DNA from 3 places in the Metabacillus elymi genome. Region 1 is predicted to be linked to each of the others. Evidence: riboswitches for the same ligand, from Rfam matches in the RefSeq annotation. Region 1 holds a riboswitch; each other region holds the start of a gene.
What was found. A riboswitch is a leader RNA that binds a small molecule or an ion and turns the genes downstream of it on or off. The one in region 1 is predicted to bind cyclic di-GMP.

Region 2: linked by a shared signal. The riboswitch ahead of HUW50_RS07625 (anti-repressor SinI family protein) and the one ahead of HUW50_RS05935 (EAL domain-containing protein) in region 1 are both predicted to bind cyclic di-GMP.
Region 3: linked by a shared signal. The riboswitch ahead of HUW50_RS21880 (anti-repressor SinI family protein) and the one ahead of HUW50_RS05935 (EAL domain-containing protein) in region 1 are both predicted to bind cyclic di-GMP.

Annotation. Positions count from the first base shown of each region.
Region 1 is NZ_CP055263.1:1,223,207-1,231,047, reverse strand. It holds gene rapZ (RNase adapter RapZ) at 1-716, shown strand, start outside; gene HUW50_RS05965 (gluconeogenesis factor YvcK family protein) at 720-1,688, shown strand; gene whiA (DNA-binding protein WhiA) at 1,718-2,668, shown strand; gene HUW50_RS05955 (HPr family phosphocarrier protein) at 2,700-2,957, shown strand; gene clpP (ATP-dependent Clp endopeptidase proteolytic subunit ClpP) at 3,068-3,664, opposite strand; tRNA gene HUW50_RS05945 (tRNA-Arg) at 4,032-4,107, shown strand; gene HUW50_RS05940 (hypothetical protein) at 4,251-4,499, shown strand; cyclic di-GMP riboswitch class I at 4,724-4,811, shown strand; gene HUW50_RS05935 (EAL domain-containing protein) at 4,813-7,841, shown strand, end outside.
Region 2 is NZ_CP055263.1:1,580,651-1,588,491, reverse strand. It holds gene HUW50_RS07640 (LytR family transcriptional regulator) at 139-297, shown strand; gene HUW50_RS07635 (hypothetical protein) at 945-1,157, shown strand; gene HUW50_RS27010 (hypothetical protein) at 1,201-1,323, opposite strand; gene HUW50_RS07630 (DUF3221 domain-containing protein) at 1,592-2,113, shown strand; cyclic di-GMP riboswitch class I at 2,352-2,435, shown strand; gene HUW50_RS07625 (anti-repressor SinI family protein) at 2,462-2,593, shown strand; gene HUW50_RS27495 (Spo0E family sporulation regulatory protein-aspartic acid phosphatase) at 2,677-2,880, shown strand; cyclic di-GMP riboswitch class I at 2,989-3,072, shown strand; gene HUW50_RS07615 (VanZ family protein) at 3,565-4,008, opposite strand; gene HUW50_RS27005 (hypothetical protein) at 4,091-4,222, opposite strand; gene HUW50_RS27000 (hypothetical protein) at 4,517-4,648, shown strand; gene HUW50_RS07610 (YveK family protein) at 4,999-5,745, shown strand; gene HUW50_RS07605 (CpsD/CapB family tyrosine-protein kinase) at 5,735-6,436, shown strand; gene HUW50_RS07600 (tyrosine-protein phosphatase) at 6,559-7,323, shown strand; gene HUW50_RS07595 (UDP-glucose dehydrogenase family protein) at 7,560-7,841, shown strand, end outside.
Region 3 is NZ_CP055263.1:4,758,823-4,766,663, reverse strand. It holds partial or broken gene HUW50_RS21895 (IS110 family transposase) at 1-908, opposite strand, end outside; gene HUW50_RS21890 (serine hydrolase domain-containing protein) at 1,115-2,131, shown strand; gene HUW50_RS21885 (HIT family protein) at 2,422-2,868, opposite strand; gene HUW50_RS21880 (anti-repressor SinI family protein) at 3,197-3,328, opposite strand; cyclic di-GMP riboswitch class I at 3,347-3,430, opposite strand; gene HUW50_RS21875 (CBO0543 family protein) at 3,688-4,140, shown strand; partial or broken gene HUW50_RS21870 (transposase) at 4,303-4,677, opposite strand; gene HUW50_RS21865 (hypothetical protein) at 4,923-5,891, shown strand; gene HUW50_RS21860 (GNAT family N-acetyltransferase) at 6,285-6,818, shown strand; partial or broken gene HUW50_RS21855 (GNAT family N-acetyltransferase) at 7,037-7,165, opposite strand; gene HUW50_RS21850 (dienelactone hydrolase family protein) at 7,418-7,841, shown strand, end outside.

The DNA of each region.
Region 1 (7,841 bases):
AGATGAATAAGGTTGCATTAGTTATGGATTTACGAGGAAGGGAGTTCTTCGACCATCTTTTCCAAGCACTTGATGATTTGTCAGAAAGTACTTGGCTTACACCGCAAATATTATATCTTGATGCGAAAGACGCTACACTAGTAACAAGATACAAAGAAACGCGGAGGTCACATCCGCTAGCTTCAAAAGGGCTTCCATTAGAGGGGATTGGACTTGAACGTGAACTTCTCGAGGAGCTTAAAGGAAGAGCACAGCTTATCTATGATACTTCAGACTTGAAGCCAAGAGATTTAAGAGAAAAAATCCTGAAGCAATTTTCTTCAAGTGTTGAGCATACATTTACTGTAAATGTGACTTCATTTGGATTTAAATATGGTGTACCAATAGATGCTGATCTAATGTTTGACGTAAGATTTTTGCCAAACCCGCACTATATTGACCATATGAGACCAAAAACTGGATTACAAGAAGAAGTGTCCTCTTATGTGTTAAAATGGAGTGAAACACAAAAGTTTTTAGAAAAACTCATCGATTTGCTTACTTTTATGCTTCCTTATTATAAACGGGAAGGTAAAAGTCAAATCGTCATTGCGATTGGTTGTACGGGAGGACAGCATCGCTCGGTAACACTTGCAGAATACATTGCAAACCATTATAAAAATGACTATCATACTCAAGTTTCTCACCGGGATATTGAGAAAAGAAAGCAACATTAATTAATGGTGAATGAACATTTGCCAAAGGTTGTCATCATTGGCGGGGGTACTGGTTTATCAGTCCTTTTACGAGGATTAAAGCAGTTCCCCTTAGACATTACAGCAATTGTCACAGTCGCAGATGATGGCGGGAGCTCAGGCAGGCTCCGAAATGAATTAAACATTCCTCCTCCTGGTGATATTCGCAATGTATTAGCAGCTTTGTCAGATGTTGAGCCTCTTGTCGAGGAGCTTTTTCAGCATCGTTTCAATAAAGGCAATAATTTAATTGGACATTCATTAGGAAATCTTATCCTAGCTGCTATGACAAATATTACTGGTGACTTTGTCCATGCAATAAAGGAAATGAGTACTGTGTTAAATGTGCGTGGGAAAGTATTACCTGCTGCAAATACCAGTGTCATTTTAAACGCTGAAATGGAAGATGGAACCATTGTTTCTGGTGAGTCCAAAATTCCTTTTTCAGGAAAGAAAATAAAGCGGGTCTTTCTTAGTCCTGATGATATTGAGCCGTTACCTGAAACAATTGATGTGATTAGAGAAGCGGATTTAATTATAATTGGGCCTGGAAGTCTGTACACAAGTATTCTCCCTAACCTTCTTGTTCCAAAAATAGGCGAAGAGGTTTGTAAAGCAAAAGCAAAAAAGGTTTACATTTGTAATGTGATGACACAAGCAGGAGAAACATTGAATTTTTCTGCAAGTGATCATGTTAAAGCATTATATGATCATATGAGATGCACATTTATGAATACCATTCTTGTTAATGAAGAAGAAATTCCTGATCATATCAAATCGTTATATGAAGAGGAGCTTGCAAAGCCAGTACATTTTGATATCGAGGCATTAAAATCATTAGGCCTTGAGGTCATCACAGATAAAATTGTAAGTTACGAAAATAGTGTTATTAGACATGATACAAATAAAGTGGCAAAGCTACTTTATGGAATCCTTCAGCAAGAAATGACATAAGTGCATGTCTTAGAATGGGGGTGCAGAGGTTGTCATTTGCATCTGAAACAAAAAAGGAACTAACAAACTTAGAACTAAAGCCTTGCTGCCTAAAAGCAGAGCTATCTGCACTTATTAGAATGAATGGATCCCTTTCATTTTCAAACCGAGTGATTATGGTTGATATTCAAACAGAAAATGCAGCTATTGCAAGGCGTATCTATATATTATTAAAAAAGCAATATGATATCACAGTGGAATTACTAGTACGTAAAAAAATGCGATTGAAAAAGAACAATGTCTATATTGTTCGCCTAGCTGAAAAGGCAAAGGCTATCTTAGAGGATTTAAATATTTTAGAGGAAGATTTTACCTTTGTAAGGAATATATCAAGCTCACTGGTGAAAAAGAAATGTTGCAAACGCTCTTATATTCGTGGAGCATTTCTTGCAGGAGGCTCTGTTAACAATCCTGAAACTTCCTCTTATCATCTCGAAATTTTCTCTCTTTACAAAGAGCATAATGATTCTCTTTGCGAGTTAATGAATACATTTGATTTAAACAGCAAGACGTTAGAACGAAAAAAGGGCTTCATTACGTATTTAAAAGAAGCAGAAAAAATTACCGAGCTTCTTAATATAATCGGTGCCCATCAAGCATTACTTCGTTTTGAGGATGTAAGAATTGTCCGAGATATGAGGAATTCTGTTAATCGTCTAGTGAATTGTGAAACAGCCAATTTGAACAAAACGATTGGTGCTGCACTAAGACAGGTTGAAAATATTCGATTCATCGATAATAAAATTGGGCTAGATGCATTACCCGATAAACTTCGAGAAATTGCAAAGCTACGAGTCGAATATCAGGATGTTACATTAAAAGAACTGGGTGAAATGGTAACAAGCGGAACAATTAGCAAATCTGGTATAAACCATCGCTTACGAAAATTAGACCAAATTGCAGAACAACTACGAACAGGCCAACCGCTATCATTAAAATAATAAATTAATTAAAAGAGAAGAGGAGATAACTATGGTTGAAAAAAAAGTTGAAGTTCACCTGAAAACTGGTTTACAAGCTCGTCCAGCAGCACTATTTGTTCAAGAAGCAAACCGGTTTGCATCAGATGTTTTCTTAGAGAAAGACGGAAAAAAGGTAAATGCTAAAAGCATTATGGGGCTTATGAGTTTAGCAATAAGTTCAGGATCTATCATAACACTAATTGCAGAAGGTAATGACGAAGAAGAAGCAGTAGATACATTAGCTAACTATGTACAGCAAGAAGGATAACAAAAGGCAGCACACCGCTCAGGAAATAGAGACGGTGTGCTATTTTTTACCCTATTTAAATAACAGAAAAGAAAAAAGCTTACCTTCAATGGTAAGCTTTTTACTATATATTACTTTTCGCCAATTGGGCTACGGTCTAATACTTTATCAATTAAACCATACTCTAGAGCTCGACTAGCAGTCATGAAATTATCACGCTCTGTATCACGCTCAATGACATCTAAGGACTGACCAGTACGGTCTGAAAGAATTTTGTTTAATTTGTCACGCAAGAAAAGAATACGCTTTGCAGCAATTTCAATTTCTGTTGCCTGACCTTGTGCTCCGCCAAGTGGTTGGTGAATCATTACTTCACTGTTAGGAAGTGCATAACGTTTACCCTTTTCACCAGCTGCAAGTAAGAATGCACCCATTGAAGCGGCCATACCGATACAAATTGTTGAAACTTGTGGTTTAATAAATTGCATCGTGTCATAAATCGCCATACCAGCAGTGATTGATCCACCAGGTGAGTTAATATAAATGGAAATATCCTTTTCTGGATCCTCTGCTTCTAAAAATAATAGCTGAGATACGATTGAGTTTGCTACGTTATCGTCAATTCCACTTCCAAGCATAATAATGCGGTCTTTCAATAGACGAGAGTAAATGTCGTAAGCACGCTCACCACGATTTGTTTGTTCAATAACTGTAGGGATTAAATTCATTATTCTATTCCTCCTTCGTAATAAGAAAGATTGCACTAAAGGATAAACTTATACCAGTATGTAATCCTTTAGAACATAATACTAAACATGCATCTAGCAGTTGTATTACTTTATGTATTTCCATCATACAACTAAGGTCAATAAAGGTCAAACGAAAAGGTCAAAGATCCTTATTGACCTTATTTATACTATACTATGTATTTGTTAATCATAACATGTTTATCATGTTTCCCACATTTATTGCATTTCAAACGGTATAAATAGTCGAAATTGGATTAGGAATAGAATATAGTGTTTGCTATAAAAAGACAGTTGAAATTATTGTAAAGTTCACGTATAATTTTCGTTACTGATGTATGAATATTTTGCGCTCGTAGCTCAGTCGGATAGAGCGGTGGTTTCCGGTACCACGTCTGCCGGGGGTTCGAATCCCTCCGAGCGCGTCATAGATGTTAAGGATAGCAAGGGTTTGAGTGAATCTCAGGTCCTTGTTATTTTTTATGGACAAGTTTCTTGTTTATTATTTTAGTTTATCTAAATTTAGAAACCTTTTCTTTATCCTTTTAACAATAGAGGAGGAATAAAAATGCATAAAGAACAACCTCATTCAGTCACAACAGTTGATTATAAGAGAATTGATGATAATAAGTGTTTTGTAGAAGTGAAAGGCTATGATGCGATATTAGGTTCTGAATTTAAAGGTGTCATAAAATTCTTGAATGGTGAACCTTTTGGGGATATTATTCATCCTTTAAACAGCTCGCTATCTCCAGATTGCCGTGTATTTGTTACTACCTATTTAATAACCAAGTACAATGAAGGTGAATATAATTAACAAAAAGCTTATCAAGTATGTATGAGTTATATTTAAGCTTTATTGCACTTTAGAACGTCAAACCTAACGGTGGGATCCTTTGATAGGATCCCTTCGATTTTTTAGTACACATGTTTCAGTTTAACCACTTAAGTGTCTAAATTTTAACTTTCAGGAATATAAAAATTTTTTTGTGAAATTTACCATCTAAAATCAGGATTAAATGACGATAAAAGTAATATAATCTTCGATAATGGCAAACCCAGCGAAAGTTGGTGACGCAAAGCTACGGACCTAAGGAGAATTTCTTTTTACTTTACTTGAGGTGAACTAAGTGATTAATTCATTTTTTGCTAACTATCATCCATTACTTGTTGTTGTTTCATTTATTATTGCTATCTTATCTTCTTATACTGGTTTTGATATACTTTACCGCCTTTCAAACCAAAAGGGGCGAAAGAAAACAATTTGGATATGGTATGGTTCTTTTACTATTGGTATTGGGATTTGGACGGCGCATTTTTTAGGAATGCTTGCTTTTATACCCTTTCATTCATTTGACTTATCTCATGTGTCTATTTCTTTAATAGTTGCAATAAGTCTTATGTATTTAACATTAATCATCAGTGCAAAAGCTCAAAAAAGTAGGGCTCATGGCAACTTAGCAAGTCTTATTTGGGGGATAAGCTTTCTCGTACTTCATTTTAGCGGAATGGAGTCATTTCATGGTCAAATTGAATACAATTTTTTCTCAGTTTTAGTAGCGACACTATTCGCCTTATTACCGACCTTTTATATTCTAAAAATGTTTATGCGGAATATGTTATCTCCTTCATTAGGCATTTTTCGTATGAAGATGATTAGCGGAATTCTTATGGGAATTAGTTTAATGTGTTTGCACTTTTTATCAATGGTAGGAATGACAAGCCATCTTGCTGCTTCTGAACATGTAACCATCAACCATAATATTTACTTAACCGTTGGAATAGGGATAGGTAGTGTAGTTATTCTTTTCTTTTTTATTTTGATTTCTGTAATAGATAGAAAATTCACCAGCCAGTCACAAAAGTTAGAACGTACTGAACAGGTGGAGAAGGAACTGATTGAGAGTGAAGAACGTTATCGTAATCTTATTGAGAAATCCCCCATGGCACTGCTTGTAATTCAAGATGACATAATTGTTTACGCAAATCCTGAAGCGATTAAATTATATGGTGCTTCTCATGATAAGCAATTAATTGGAAAATCAATTAAGAAAATTGTTCATCCTGATAGTATCGAACACTTTAAAAATTCAGTGGATAATCTATTTAAAGGCAAGGAACAACATTTTCAGGAATATAAGCTTTTTACACTTGATAAAAAATCTATTATTGTAGAGGGTTCTGGAGCAAAAGTTATGTATAATGGTAAGCCAGCGCTTTTAGCAATGGGGAAAGATCTTACCGAACAGAAGGTGCTCATCGAACAATTAACGATCAACGAACAACGTTATCAGTCTCTCTTTGAATATAACAAGGATGCTGTCTACTCATTTGATTTAACAGGAAATTTTACTAATGTTAATAAAGCCAGTGAACACCTGACAGGTTACAGTTCAGCTGAGTTATTAACTATGTCATTTGAGGAGATTATCCATCCGGATGATATATCAAAAGCAATGACTGCTTTTGATAATGCAACGAAAGGGAGTACCGATACACTTTATGTAAACGTTGTTCATAAATCGGGGAAACTAGTTTATGTTAATGTAACAAATATACCGATTGTTATTGAAGAGAAAATTGTGGGCATTTATGGAATTGCAAAGGACATTACAGAGCAAAAGAAAGCACAAGCTTTGGTACAGCATATGGCATACCATGATCATCTGACTGGGTTGCCAAACAGAAGTATGCTTGAGAAGTGTTTGTCGACTGGATTAGAACTTTCAACGAGAAAAGCAGTCCTGTTTATTGACCTAGACCGTTTTAAAGTTATAAACGATACATTAGGCCATACGATAGGCGATCTATTGTTAAAAGAAGTAGCTCAAAGCTTAAAGCGCTCTGTAAATGAAAACGATATGGTATTCCGACAGGGCGGCGATGAGTTTATTGTGATTTTGGAAAATGTGGATCGTGATCAAGCCGCAAAGATAGCAGAACGAATAATCGAAATGCTAACTAAACCTTTCAAAATTAACGAATATGATATTTTTACTTCTCCGAGTATTGGGATTAGCTTATATCCTGATGACGGGGAAACGGGAGAGATCTTAATTAAACATGCGGATTTTGCGATGTATCAAGCAAAGTCAGCTGGAAAGAAAACGTATAGATTTTATTCTTCATATGAGGAAGAAGGAACATATAATTCTTTAGAAATGGAGATGGCATTGCACAAAGCAATCCAACGTCATGAGCTTGTCTTGCACTATCAACCAAAAATAGATCTTAAAACAGGTAAAATCTCTGGTGCAGAGGCATTAATTCGCTGGAATCATCCTGAATGGGGGATTGTTTCTCCTGAAAATTTTATCCCAATTGCAGAAGAAACAGGACAAATTATTCCGATTGGAGAATGGGTCTTGTATACAGCCTGTGTTCAAAACAAGACTTGGCATAAAAAAGGATTTCCAAACTTAGTTATGTCTGTAAATTTATCAGCACGGCAATTTTCTCAGGCAAACCTTGTTCAAACAGTTGCAAAAATATTAAATGAGACTGGGCTTGATCCGCAGTACTTGGAGATTGAAATTACCGAAAGTATGACAACAGATATTGAAAGGACAATTACTACTTTAAAGGAATTAAAACGTTTAGGAGTACGAATTAGTATTGATGATTTCGGGACAGGCTTTAGCTCATTGAATTATTTAAAACGTTTCCCTGTTGATACATTAAAGATCGATCAATCCTTTGTTCGTGAACTCCATAATAATCCTAGTGACGAAACAATTGTAAAAACAATTATTTCGATGGCTCACAACTTAAATTTAAACGTTGTAGCTGAGGGGATTGAAACGAAGGAGCATTTAGTGTTTCTTCAACAATATGTTTGTAATGAAGGTCAGGGATATTATTTTAGTAAACCCGTTCTTGCGGAAGAATTTGAAAGCAAGTTTAAGGACATTGAAAAAATAGTAATCTCATGTGGGATTTCTCAAGATCTGAATGATCGTTTATGGGCTGAGGAATTAATTCAAAATGCACGAAAAGAACTTCAGGAAACTGTGCGGTTACAGCAAGGAATGACCATGAAGTTCAAAAAAGTGAATGGACGATTTATTCATACCTTATTCGACGGAGAACTAGCTTATCAACTTGGCCTAGTTCCTGAACAAACGATAGGAAAAGAACTAATTGATTTTATACCAGTTGA
Region 2 (7,841 bases), 360 kb from region 1:
ATTCTTGTGTAATACCTTTTCAGCATGTGGTTAAAATAACTACATATGAAAGATTTCCAATTACTTGTTTAGTAGAAAATATTACTTTCCATCTACTCTTTTGTTCTAATTTATAGTAATATTTTCGAGAGGTGTTAAATGAAGAATTTTGACAAACTTCCAAAATCAATAAAAAAGACATTAAGATATATAAACCAGGATGTTAATTCTGTAGATAAGTTAGAGCAAATTGAGAAAACAGTAAATCTATACATCCAGAAAAGAAAGCAGCAATTAAAAGATGATTCAAGTGCATAGCAAACCAAAATAAAAATCCATTCTTTCACTTGTAAAAGAATGGATTCGATCTATTTGTCTTTTAAAAAATTCACAATAAGCTTTTCAATAAAAGAAAGAATGACAACCACAATGGAATACTTAGTAACATCCCCCACATAATTCCGTTAAAAACATTTCCTTGTTCTTCCATGATCAAACACTCCTTCGTATGTAAAAGTAACTTCTAATGTATGCTTGTTCTTATAATATTTGAAAACGCTTTCAAAGTAAATAGCCTTTTCAAAAAATGATTAAAACGAACTAAAACTGTTCTGTAAAAAGTAAAAAACAAGTTCCTATTACCCTAAAAAAGTAGGGACTCGTCTTACAAGATTTCTAAGGTGTTCAGACCATACCAGACCTACTACCCATCTTAATCACAGCTTATTAGCGTACTCACTTAGCCTTTTTGAATTTAAGAAATGAAAAATGTTAATTCCTCTTCTATAGAAAATACTTCATAAAGCGTATTGCCCCTTCAAAGTTCACAATAATAACATTACCTGACCAGTATCATACTATTCTTTCCCAATACATAATGAAGCCTATCTCACCAAACTAATCATAAATCAGCTAGAAATAACAAAAACTAACAATAAGTCCGTAAAATATAGGAGGCATAAAGCATGGGATCAAATTCAGGTAGCTCAGGTAGAGTCACTGTCATCTTTCATCATGATGAACATTCACTAAAGAAAATTCATAACCTAGCTGAATTAACAGCATTATTAGGCTCAGACCTAATCTTTATTGATGAATTTAAAGAACCAAAGAAGCTTGATAAAAAGGTTTGGAAGAGCCATGTAAACGGAATGAGTCTCGAAGTGTATCTAAAGTAAGAACAATGAAAAAGAGGCCAAGTAAGGCCTCTTCTAAGAAAAATTAATTTAATAAAAGCGTCACTGCTGCACTCAATACAATCGTAACAACAGGAAGTGCGATCACAAGAAGAGTTTTCTTTCTCTTTCTAGTTCTCTCTATCTCTTCAGGTGTAGTCCATGTCATCAAACCAATCTCCTTTTTTTTATGGAAGCTAGCTTGCATTGCTATAAGTAGAACCTCTATAGCTTTCCGTCATCACTTTCAGATTTTCATCATTACCTAAATTATGGAATACTTTATCAAGAAATTCATAAGGCAAACTCACTATTATTGGTAGTACTTTCTTTGTGGATTTAAGCCAATCAAGATAACCTGTAACTCTTCTCATCATAAACCGTCTAATGATGATAAAGCTGTGATGTTTATTACATATCATATTGGAGGACCCACAATGAAAAGAAAACTCGCCCTCATCATCACAATTTCAACAATCGGACTATACGCCTGCGGTAACGACCAGCCCACAACATCAGGATCAAACGAACAACCACCAAAAGAAGACCCAGCAACAAGCATGCAACTAGAAGGCTACGTCGTTGAAAAGACAGCAAATACAGTATTAGTCGTAAACCCCAATCCAAAGGAAGCAACTCAATCCAATGGCCCAGCCTACTTTTCAAATACACCAGACACACTTAAGATCGGAGACAAAGTCAGCATCTCCTATGACGTCATGCTAGAATCCTACCCAGGCCAAGCAGAAGCAAAAGCCGTAAACGTCCTAGAAAGCCACAAACCAAGTGGAGCAGACCTCACTGAGGAACAAGTGCTCAATAAAGCCTTAAGCAATAAAGAATTAAAAACTCCAATCTTATCAGTCTTTCATTATAATAAGGAAACAGACACATGGAAGATACAGGTGGATAGTATCATGGGAGAAAAAGAAGAGTTTATAATAGAAGATAAATACTAAATAAAAAGGCATTAGCGCTAACCATCAACTATTGCTTCCTAACCTCAGATATAAAAAAACTTACTAAATAGCCACTCCATGAAAAAATATGTCACTTCTCTAAAACCTATAGAAATAAAAACGACTAAGAAAATAACTTTCGACATATTATGTTGATACTTGCTATAACTTGTCAATTTATATTTATTTATTATATAGGAAAAGAACAGTACTATTTAACTACAACTTCTGTTATTTAAACAGAAAAGGGCAAACCTTTCAAAAGATAGGGTCGCAAAGCTACAGGTCTAAGGTGATCAACTATGATGGCTGAGCTGCTTAAAATATTTGATATTTTAGGAGATCCACATGCTAAGTTCTTTAATTATAGAAAAAGGTCTAGACAAAGAGTGGGTAGAATTAATCTTATCCGCACTAGAAATAGGAATATCTGTTGAAGAAATTAAAGCTTTCATCAATCAATCTCCCAGACCTGAATAAGGTCTTTTTTTTTTTACAATCTTATGAACACGTCATTTTCCTTAATTACCTTTATTATTTATACGGAGTGAGCCAAATCATCTATGGATATATCTAGGAACACAATCTTAAATGTAGAACATCAACTAGAAAATACTATAAGAAAGGACTTAATACAAACCATTAGAATCTATGGATTAAGTCACGCAGAAACCATAGCTATCGGTCAAAAAATGGATAAATACATATTTGAACTTCAGCTTATCAAACAATTCAAAGGTAAATGGTTTGTTACCAAAAGCCTATAACGGTGAAATCCATGATGAATTTTGTCAATTTATATTTTCCTAATTTAATTCCAATTATGGTACCATTTTCACAAATATCATTTACATAAGGAAATAATAAATTTAAAAATCAGAAAAAGGCTAACCTATTGAAAAATAGGGTCGCAAAGTTACAGACCTAAGGTTTAACACTATGGTGGCTGGACTACCGGATTTACATTCAGGGGGCTGCTGCGGTTGAAAAAAATCAAAGCAATTATTTGTTTTATTAAAAAGAACCACAAATACAGCTATTATTCAAATCAGTGTATGAGATGTGGGAAGAAGAAGAGAAGAGCTGCTTAGAGTGGTTCTTTTTCCTTATATATTTTTTTGTATGTAACTGTATTTGAACTAAGCTTATTAAATGTCTTTCTTGTAACAAGTAAATTCATCATTAACTTCCTTTGAAAATATGCACGATCGAGGGATGTAGTTTAAAATGTCATGCAAGAAATTATTGTAAAAAACATTATCAGCGTTATGTTGTGCGAGCAAGGAGAAAAGAAAGTACCATATAAAATGGTTATCTTAAGTCTCCTCTAAAATATTCTTCTACAAACTTAGACCCTTCCATTTTAATGCTAAAATTAATTTTCATGGTACGGTCCAATGATTAACAGTCTAATGTAATCATTAGTACGATTCATTGGCTCTATCTTTCAACTAATGTCTTCTGACCTCAGAAGTAAACACCTTACTATATAACCACTCCACAAATCGATAGCACATATATAGAAGTATAAACAAAATCAACCCTGCAACATCATAGCCTACATCCAACAGCCTACCACTCCGTGAAAAAAACAACTGAGCCACTTCTGTCAAAAAAGCAAAGCCTACAGAAATAAGCACAACCAATAACCAACGCTGCAACGCCCAATAAAGCAACATGGCCAAAAAGAAAAAACAAATGAAATGGCCAAGCTTTTGAATAACATATGTAATATCGTATAAACTACGAAGATCGTTAAGAAAAAAATCAGCAAGATTTGGATGACGTGTAAACTGAAAATGTAGCTCTTGCTCAGTAATGAACAAAAACAAACTCTCCGTACATATAAACATTAAAAGAATTCCTATATATAGCATAACAACAAAGATCTTCAACTAGAGTTCACCTCTTTAAGAGGATAAACACCAATGCAGTTATTTATTCCTCTAAATGAAAAAAAGCATCTATACGAGATGCCTAAGCAAACATTCTTTTAACAGGTTTTTTTCCCTTCTTAATATACATCTTCCCATCCTGCTTACACTTAAATAGTTTGATCCTAAACAAACGAAGTGGTGTATACACCTCTTTTAATTGTACTAAAGGCATCCCTATTATCCTCCTTTAACTCTATTTTGAATATGACTATACCGCAATAAGAGACAGAAATGAACCGTTTTGTTCTTATTTGAGAACGAAGTTAATTGTAGATAAATGTCGAAATGAATTTCCAATATTATTCTGTTGAGTGCATATAAATATCAAAGTATATTCATGTAGTTCGTAATACCCACGTTATTAAGGTGTAGATACGATTAACTGTAAAGAAATTCAAGCCGAAATATTATATAAAGATAAAGATAAGATTCGACAACTTTGTCGAAAAAAAGGGGGTCATAAAAGATGGCAAATTGGGTAACACCAGAAGAAATCTCAAGAAAAAAGGAATTAAGAAAAAAACTCATCACTTATTCGTTTCCAGTTCTAGCAATTGTGATCGGTGCACTTGTAACAATTGCAGCAAACGGATTATAGAGGAAGACTACCACCATCAGTGGGTGTAGTGTTCCTTCTCCCCAAGACCTATAGTGAGACTTATCAGATCTTTACTGCCAATAATGACAGGTTTAAAAAAATTTGAATCTGTTACTCTGCATTATACAAAGGATGAAAACACTTCCAACAGCACTTTGGTACAAATTACCCAAAAAATAATGTAAAAAAGCTGACAAAAAGATGGTAAAATAAGTTTTGTAAGTGAAAAACAAGAAGAATAGTATCCTTTTCTGTAAGAAATTGTAGATTTCTTGTGGAAATAGTCATTATATTTCTTTATAATAGTCAAGTCGTACTAAATTAATAGATTAAAATCTTTGGAGGTTATCATGGAAGAAACTATCAGCTTGAAGGAGCTGTTTCAAACTTTAAAGAAACGTCTCTCACTTATTATAATTATTGCAGCTATTGCAACGGCAACAAGTGGAATAGTTAGTTATTTTCTCTTAACACCTATTTACCAATCCTCAACACAAATTCTCGTAAACCAATCAAAGTCTGATGAACAGGTCTATAACGCTGGAGAAGTACAGACAAACCTTCAATTAATAAACACTTACAACGTTATCATCAAAAGTCCTGCAATATTAGATAGAGTCATTCAAAAGGAAAAACTTGATATGTCAGCTGGAGCACTTAATGGATTAGTAACTGTTTCAAGTGAACAAAACTCACAGGTTGTAAACATTACAGTTCAAAATGAAGATCCACAAAAGGCAGCAAATATTGCAAATTCAATCGCAACAACCTTTCAAACTGAAATTTCTAAAATTATGAATGTTGATAATGTAACCATCTTAACGAAAGCTCAATTAGGTGAAGATCCATCACCAATAAAGCCTCAGCCAGTATTAAACATGGCGATTGCATTGGTAGTAGGATTAATGGCTGGTGTTGGTTTAGCCTTTTTGCTTGAATATCTTGATAATACAATCAAAACAGAGCAAGACATTGAAAATCAACTGGGTTTACCGGTATTAGGTGCTATTACTACGATTAATATGGATGGCGAAGCAAACGAACATGCTAGTAAATCATCAATGATTAGAACGCGAGGTGAGTCAGTTGGCTCGTAAGGATCGAAAGCAATTATTTCAACTGCAAAACAGAAGTTTAATTTCATTTACAAGTCCAAAATCACCAATTGCAGAGCAATTTCGAACGGTGAGAACGAATATTCAATTTTCTAGTGTTGATGAAGATCTACAAACGATGATTGTTACATCTTCTGGTCCAGCTGAAGGGAAGTCAACAACAACTGCAAATTTGGCTGTTGTGTTTGCTCAGCAAGGGAAACGTGTATTACTAATTGATGCGGATTTACGTAAACCAACTTCTCATTACACTTTCCGTACGGAGAATCATGTTGGTTTGTCGAATGTTTTAACAAGACAAGCAACACTAGATGAAGCGGTGAAAACAACTGATCAAGACAATCTTTGGGTGTTGACTAGTGGACCAATTCCACCAAATCCGTCAGAGATTCTTGGTTCAAAAGGAATGCAAATGTTATTGGAGAAAGCAAAGAATGAGTATGATGTAATCATTCTTGATTCACCACCAGTATTAGCTGTAACAGATGCTCAAGTGTTGTCTAATTTAACAGATGGTGTCGTTCTTGTTGTTAGTAGTGGGAAAACAGAGATAGAGTCTGCAAAGAAAGCAAAAGAACTTCTTGATAGTGCAAAAGCGAAGATCTTAGGAGTAGTATTAAACAACAAGAAGGTACAAGATAGCCAATATTATTATTACTACGGGGGAAAATAGTCATATTTCGACAATATACCCCCCTTTTCTTTGTTTTTTGACCGTGATACGATTACTTAAGCCAAAATTATAGGGAAATAGAAATAGATAATAACCAATAAATTCCCTTGGGGGTGGGTCCTTTGATTGACATTCATAGTCATATATTACCTGGTGTGGATGATGGTGCACAGACAGTTGAAGATGCGATTAATATGGCAAAGTTAGCTGTTGAAGAGGGGATTACAAAGATAATTGCTACACCTCATCATCAGAATGGGAAGTATTTTAATAAGAAACAAGACATTATAGATAGAGTCATTGAGCTCAACCGTTTACTTCAAAATGAGAATATCCCATTAGAAGTTTTACCAGGTCAGGAAACACGTATTTATGGGGAGTTGCTAGAGGATCTGGAAAAGGGTGATATTCTTCCTCTTAATCATTCAAATTATCTGTTTATTGAATTGCCTTCAGGACATGTACCAAGGTATACAGAAAAGCTCTTGTTCGATATTCAATTAAAAGGGTTAACTCCTGTAATTGTTCATCCGGAGAGAAATTCGGAAGTGATCGAAAATCCTGATAAATTACTTAACCTCGTTAAAAAAGGCTCTCTTACTCAAGTTACAGCAGGGAGTATTACCGGACACTTCGGAAAGAAGATTCAGAAGTTTTCATTGCAATTGATTGAATCCAATTTGACTCACTTTATATCTTCTGATGCCCATAATATATCAACTAGAAGCTTTAAAATGAGAGAATCAATATCTGAAATAGAAAAAGAGTTTGGTAGTCAGGCGGTTTATTACTTTAAAGAAAATGCTGAATTACTTATACAGGGGCAAACAGTGTATAAACAAGAACCAAGTCAAATTAAACGTAAAAAATTCTTAGGTATTTTTTAATTGTTCATTGGTGATGTCTCCTAACCGTTATCAATGGAGGCACTCGATCACACTGTGGGTGCCTTGGATACCTTAGACACTTGTTGTCAAAAGTGGGATGTGAGGAAGGGGTGGATGCCCTTTTACCAATTTATTAAAGTACACATATAAAGATTTTTAACGAAAGAGTGGTTAATAATAAGTGCTTTTCCGTTAGATATCTTACATTTTAAATAACTTAGAAAAGGTGAACACATATGAAAATAGCAGTAGTCGGTACTGGTTATGTTGGTTTAGTTACTGGTACATGTTTATCTGAGATTGGGCATACTGTGATGTGCATTGATATAGATCAGAACAAAGTAAATAAAATGCGTGAAGGTATATCGCCAATTTATGAACCAGGTTTAGATGAATTAATGATAAAAAACATTGAAGAAAAGAGACTTTTTTTTACAACTAATCATAGTGAAGGATTTGAAAATGTTGATGTCATTTATATTGCTGTTGGTACTCCTGAGAGAGAAGACGGTTCAGCT
Region 3 (7,841 bases), 2.2 Mb from region 1:
CTGCATGCCTGAGTAGGGAATTACCATGTGCAAAGTTACTTAAGTCGCCAGTTTCACCTAAAATGCCCCCTAATGTAATTTCAGTTAATCCCTTGATTTCTAATAGATGATCTGTATATGAAATCTTATTAAGTGCAGCCTTCATATCCTTTTCTACTCTTTCGAGTTGAGCTAATGCTAAGTCCAATTCATCTAGTAATACTTCTAGATGAAGTCTATAAGCATCAATAGCTAGGGTGGTACCCACAGAATTCTTAGCTAATTGGATTAATAGTTTGGCTTTTTTCAACCCAGGTTGTCTCTGCATCAACGATTTCCAACTATCTATTACAAATTGAACTTCCAGGGAACGTAGTTCCAATGGTGTGGGAAATAACCGAAGAGTGGCAATTGCTCCTTTACATGTTACATTTTTAAAGACTTGTCTTAGTTCCGGAAAGACAATATCTACCCAGCGATGAATTTGGTTGGTAGCGCTGACAACACGTTTCACAATAACATCACGATTAGCATTTAATACCCTTAACTCTTCGAAAGCCTCAGTTGTAGGGCGAATAAATGAGTAATAGCCATTCTTCACCATATCAGCAATTACGAGAGCGTCTTTCTTATCACTTTTTGATTGTGTATTATCTCGGTTTTCCTTATTTCTTTTTACAAGGTATGGATTAACAGTTACTACATCAATATTTTGATCGCATAGCCATTTCGATAAACTCAGCCAGTAATGCCCTGTAGGCTCCATACCAACGATTTCTGTTATTAATCTCTTGGTAGACTTTAATTCATTCATCCAATTTAGCTCGAGCAACGTGAAATTGTTGCGCTATATCTATCCCGACAATAAGGTGTTGGTCAGAAATTCTTTCAATTAGTTGATTTTGTTTCTCTTGCATTTTAAACTTCATAGTAGAGCTTCCTCCTGTGATTTGAGATTTAGAGTGGTATCTATTCTCATCTTACTGGGGAGCTCTCTTTTTATCAAAGTTGAAAATTAGTGATCTACAGGAATGCTAACGGGTGCAAGAGTTGAAGATTGAAGCTGTCATTCTGGCAGCTTTTTCTTATTATGCTAACGGGTTTGTTGAAGAAATAAAAGTATTGGAGGGATTATGTGAAAACTAACATTCTAAATCGTATTGCCGAAATTCAAGATCAGAATAAATTCTCTGGAAGCGTTCTTGTTAAAGAAGACAATGAAGTTTTGGCAGAGGTAAGCTACGGTTATGCTAATCGTTCTGAACAAATTGAAAATAGCACCTTTACAAGATATGGAATAGCATCGGGTTGCAAGCTGTTTACATCGATAGCAATTTGTCAGCTTGTAGAGGATGAAAAACTTTCTTTTGAAACAAAGTTAGAAGATTGCCTTAATGTTTCTTTCCCAAATTTTGATAAAGATATAACCATTCATCATCTTTTAACACATACGTCTGGAATACCTGATTATTTTGATGAGGAAGTTATGGATGATTTTGAGGAATTGTGGATTAAAAACCCGATGTATCACATAAGAACCTTAGAAGACTTCTTACCACTATTTCAGAATCAACCAATGAAATTAAAAGTAGGCGAAAGATTTCATTATAACAATGCTGGATATATTTTACTTGGGTTAATTGTAGAGCAAGCAAGTCAGCTTCAATTTACCGATTATATTGAAGGAAATATCTTTAAAAAAGCAGGGATGGTAAACTCGGGTTATTTTGAATTTGATTCACTTCCCAAAAGTACAGCACTTGGTTATATTGACCTTCCAAATGGTACTTGGAAGACGAATATTTACTCATTGCCTGTTAAAGGTGGTTCAGATGGCGGGGCGTTTGTAACCGTGAACGATATGGCAAACTTGTGGGATTCGCTCGTAAATAATCAATTACTTAGTGAAGAATACACTCATATGTTACTTACTCCATATATTCGAACGAATGATAAAAATAGCTTTTATGGTTATGGAGTGTGGATTGAAAAGAATGATGATGAAATTATTAAATATCATATAATGGGTTATGACCCTGGAGTTAGTTTTCATTCTGCTTTTTATCCCAAGACCTCAATTAAAACTGTTATATGTTCTAACAAATCAAAGGGAGCATATGGAATTATGAAAGAAATTGAGGAAGAAATATAAAAACAATCATTTTGAGTTTGTGAACTAATGTACTTAAAGTAACGGGTGCATTACTTCAAGAAGTGGGAATGCACTTTCTTATTGAATTATAGAAGCAGGTTAGTGGGACAAGAGAGATTATATTCCTCTCTTTTTTTGTCGTATTATAAGATTATAGCGACACAAAGAAAGTGTAAAAAAGAAAAAAAGAGTTTAAATGGAAAAAGACGACTTATAAACATCGTCTTAGTTGATCAAGTAGTTAAAAAGTACAAGTCCTAACGAAAAGAGCCATTGTTAAAGTCTCAAAACTATTTACTAAGTGCTTGCATTGAGGAAGATATTTTTTTTGCTACTTCATCTAAATCTGTACGTGATGGATTAACAGACCAATCTGCATCGATTTTAAATGCATCTCCCTTAAATCGCGGGAATACGTGTAAATGTGAATGGAAGACTTCTTGAAAAGCTGCTTCACCATCTGAAAGGAAAAAGTTAATGCCTTCACATTTTACACCAGAGTTTCGAATTGCAATTGCTAACTTTTGACCAACAGTAAACATTCTGGCTGCTATCTCTTCAGGAACATCTGACAAATACTCATAGTGATTATTAGGGATGACCAGCAAATGTCCTTTATTAACTGGAGAAATGTCCATAAAGGCAATTACTAAATCGTCCTTATAAACTTCACTTGAAGGAATATCTCCGGAAATTATTGAACAAAATATGCATTCATTATTGAGATTTAAAGTCATATTTTCACTCTCCTTAAAAAATTCATATATTTTTATAATTATGAATTTCTCTGGTTATGTGGAAATTCCTTCACAAATATAAGAAATTGTAGAACTGTTCATTAAGCTATTTGTTTTATGTCGCTTAAAAACAGAAGGAGTGAATGTAGTGGAATTTATGACAAGAGCTTTATTATCTATTTTCACACAAATGCAGTAAATGAAGAAATTATGGATTTTCCAAAGTTCAGTAAGTTGATGAAGCTCGATGTATATAACGTTGTGCAAATCTTATCTTATATAAAGTGTTAATCCAATATCCACGTAAATTTCGATATAAAAAAAGACCTTATTCAGGTCGAGTTGATTTATTCAAAAACTCTCTAATTTCATCTGGAGATAAACCTAACTCTAATGCATACAAGATCAGTTCTGCCCATTCTTTGTCTAAGCGATTTTCGTCGACTAAGGAACTTAACATATGTAACATCCAAAAAGTTTTGGCAGCACAGCCGATTTAGCATAAAACCTTATACCTGTATCTTTGCGTTCCAATCTTTCAAAAGGTTTGCCTTTATCTAATCAAATGGTAAATATATAGTTAAATAGTACTATATATTTTTCAGGTAACAAACAAATATAATTTGACAAATTTTCTCACATATCAACATTTTTTGTCGAAAGTTAGATGTTTGATAGTGAAATCTTCACGTATACAGCGAACTCAACCAGTCTTCTTTAACTAACTAGGCAGGTTAGTTAAAGAAGAATAATTCATCGAATATATAATGATAATATATTTGATATTGTTGCTTTAAAAAAAACGAGGTGTTCCTCTTGGTGAAGCTATTTATAGTGACAGTTATATTAGTTCTTTTAGTTGCCCTAAAAATGCCCAGAAAAAGGACTAGGCACGAGTTACTAGCTACAATACAGTTTGCATTGTTAATGAATTTTGTAACTGATTTGTATCTTGATTTAAAGTACAAACTTTACTGGTATTTTGATAAAGAACAAATAGAGTGGTCGTACCTAGCTGTAGCCCTAGGTGAGGTTGCTGTATTAGTTATTTTTTTTAATTATTTTCCCCTGAAATCAAATGCCATAAAGAAATTTATATATATCTTGGGATGGACATGCATTCTTGTACTACTTGAGTTGTATGCAGTTTATATTAGAGTTTTACATTATGGTGAATGGAATATAATCTATTCGGCGGTGGTTTACTTTATTTCAATGTACATCCTTTATTTCGTATTAGACTACACGGCGGATAGAAGAGAAACTCAGTAATAAAGTCGCAATTTTTTCTTGAACTAAACCAGCTAATAGTTTGTCAACATTTTTCAATAAAACCGATTAATAACATCATGATATACTAAAATTGCTTACGCCAAATAACCTTCCTCTATACTGAAATTGGAAGGTTTTGTTGTATTTGGTTAGACATAGTTATTAAGCTGTATCTTGGAAAGTAGTTCTGCTTTTTAGTAATGCGTAAATCCAATGTAAGAGCTTATTAACACATGCAATAACTGCTACTCTGAAGGGTTTTCCTTCTGCACGTTTCTTATCGTAAAACTCTCTTAATCTTTTATTACGTGCAATTATCTCATCAGTCGTTTTCTTTTTACGAGAATCACGAATACCACTCTGAACAGCCATATAAAGTGAATGGCGGAGCCTACAAGAACCTCGTTTGGTAATTTGATTAATTGATGCGGTAAACTTTCCAGAAGAGTAAACGCTAGGATCAACTCCAGCGAATGCAACTAGCTTTTTGGCATCATTAAACCGTTCTATCTCACCAATTTCGGAAATAATCGTGGTTAGATCAGGTATTTCCTGAGTATAGAGGGGTATTTGGGAGTTTGTATTCGAAAGTATCATTGCTTACCCTACTAGCATTCCCAACTTCTGAGGCAGTTTTTTATTATTAAACTATAGGGGCAGGTTAGTTAAAGAAGGAAATTTTAAGTAACTGAAGGAAAGAGATGATTTATGCTCGAACTATTATATTAGGAATTACAGACGACAGTAATTTGATATAAAACAAATAAACTGGGGGAACAACAATGAAAATTGATCCAAACAAGTTTGAGTTTGGCGTCGAAAAAGAATATGCAATAGTTTATAAAGAAGGTGACTTCATTAGTTATTTATTAGCATCACAACAGATTGTAAATAAAATAAAGTATATGTCGGATATTAATGAAAATTTGGAGAAAAAAGTGGATAATTTGTTTAGCAAAGGCTGGGAGATACATCCTGAATATTCCAATGCCTTAATAGAAATCGCATCTCCTCCTTACACCTTAGACAGTTTTGAGGAAATAATAGAAGGTTTTCAAGTTTTTGAGGAAATTGTACGTTATTTATTAATTGACTTCAAAGATAAAAACCCAATTCTAAAAGGAGAGATTTTATTAACAGATAAGTTTAGTTCTTCGACAGATACTTTCATTAACTTTAAAAAAGAAAAAGTCACTGATATTAAACAAATAATACTTACGAATGAAGTTGTTACTTTTCTAGGAAGTAAAAATCTAATTCCCAGCTCCTTTAAAAAAACTAATGATCTAAATTTACTTTATGCGGGGTTTATTTCTACTCATATTACGCTACATCCTAAATATTGTTCGAGATGGGACATTAAACAAGAGGCAGAATACTTTTGGAGCTTATTAAATCTTCTGTTTTTATCTGATTATGATATAGATGACTGTACCTTTTATCATAAAGGTAAAGATGAAATCCAATGTACAACAACACCTCGTAGCGAACTAATATTATGGGCGGATAGAACAAGTATTTTTTATGAAAAAAGAATTAAAGAAATAATGGAAGGTGATGTTCAAGAAAAAGTTGACAAGTATAATCATTTTTTAAATGAACAACACAAAGGAAACCGAACTTATTTAGCAAAAATAAAACATATTGAAGAATGGGTATTATTTGAAATCAGAAGATTTCATAGTGGAATATCAATGAACCATATTAAAGAATTTTTATTAAATGCGAGTAAGATTGCAATGTACCCATAAAACCAGACACCAAGAACCCATATTGGAAAAGCTTGTGGGGGCCAACTGGTATCTGCATATGTTTTAGTTTATGAAGTTTTCATTTTAACACCAGATAACAGAATATTTGAAGTTGAGATTCTTGCAAAATCAGGAAGAATTATAAAGAAATGATTTTGATTAATACTACCAATACTTAGAGTATTGGGCGATGTTAAACAAGTCATCACCTTTTTTTGGTTGATTAACAAAGAAGATTGTGAAGTATTACACTTAAACTAAAGAGTGCTTGAGTTGAATACCAGAAGTTGTAGCGGCATTCCTTTTCTTATTCGACTAACGGAGCAGGTTTATCCAAGAAGGGTTAACGCACTTTTGTTGGAAGTTTTATATTGAGGGATTGGAGGAATTTAAATGAATAAGGAAGGATTTAAATTAGAGATAAAAGCAGCAGAAGAGTCACAGTTAGATCTACTTGTGTCCCAGTTTTCTCCCGATAATCCAATGTGGCAATACAACCGATATGATGTTCAAAAGAGGGGGGAGGGACTATATCTAATCGCTTGGAATGATAAAATTCCTATTGGTCATTTCTTACTACGTTGGAGTGGTCCTCAAGATACTTTTGTTACGGAAAAAATTGATATTACATATAGAGCTTTTTTAGAAGCAGGGCTAACAAAAGATAAATATCGAAGAATGGGAGTAGCAACAGCTATAGTTCAAGAAGCAGAAAGACTCTCAAAAGAAAAAAGATGCACTCACATAGGTTTAGAAGTAGGTATAGAGAATTCTGAAGCTAAAAGACTTTATGAAAAATTAGGGTATAAAGATTTGGGGTTTGGAGAATTTCCAATTAGCTGGGAATATATTGATAGCAATGGAAATAAAGGGACTGAAACGGAAATAGTAATTTTTATGCAAAAAATCCTTAAGACAGTTATTTAATAAGATATTGTCTAAAGCAGTATCACAAAAGCGTTTTCATAAGATGTTGATAAAGATAATTCGAACGTTGTATTGATAAACTCTATCTGTTCTTAAATAATACTTCATTTTAATTTAATTTTCCTTAAATAAGTGCGATTCTTCAAGGTGAAGGTCGCATTTATTTTTTATAAACGAGTTTGTGAAAAATTACACTTAAACTAAACCAGCTAATAGTTGTCAATTAGATTATGTACCTTTTCAATTGGTGGATTTGGTCTTTTATAAAAATCTACGATGTATTGGTACATTAGTTCAGTCAATTGGTTTTTATCTTTAGGTTCAACGGTACGAACTATTAGTGACATAGCTTTTCTCCTCTTTTAATTAAATATTTCCCTATGTATAAATTTACAACAAAATGTAATTTTATACAATTTATTTTATACAACTTTTTATTCTCTTGTTTAGCTAAGAGGTGCAATTGTTGAAAATGATATTGGGTTGCTGCGGCAACCTTTTTAACGTTCTTCAACTAAAGTTGCAGGTTAGTTGAACAAGAAATGATATAATATGGTATTAATTTGTATAATGGGAGTAGCTGTTCAAGGAGGTACAAAATGAATCAAATACACAAAAAGTCTGGTACTGTAATCATTGTAATACACGAAATTTATGGAATTAACCAACGTATGAAGAGTTTTTGTGAATTATTATCAAAACAAAGTTTTGATGTCATTTGCCCAAATTTAATAGAACGAGAGACACCTTTCGATTATTTTCAAGAGGAAGTTGCTTATCGTAATTTTATGGAAAACGTTGGATTCGCTTACGCTATGCATAAAATAAAAGATATATTATCCGATGTTAAAGATGAATACGAAAAAATATTTATCATTGGATTTAGTGTAGGGGCAACTGTTGCTTGGTTGTGTAGTGACGAAGAATGTGTCGATGGAGTAGTTGGATACTATGGTTCACGTATTAGGAATTATTTGAAATTAACACCACAATGTCCTACAATGCTATTCTTTCCGCAAGAAG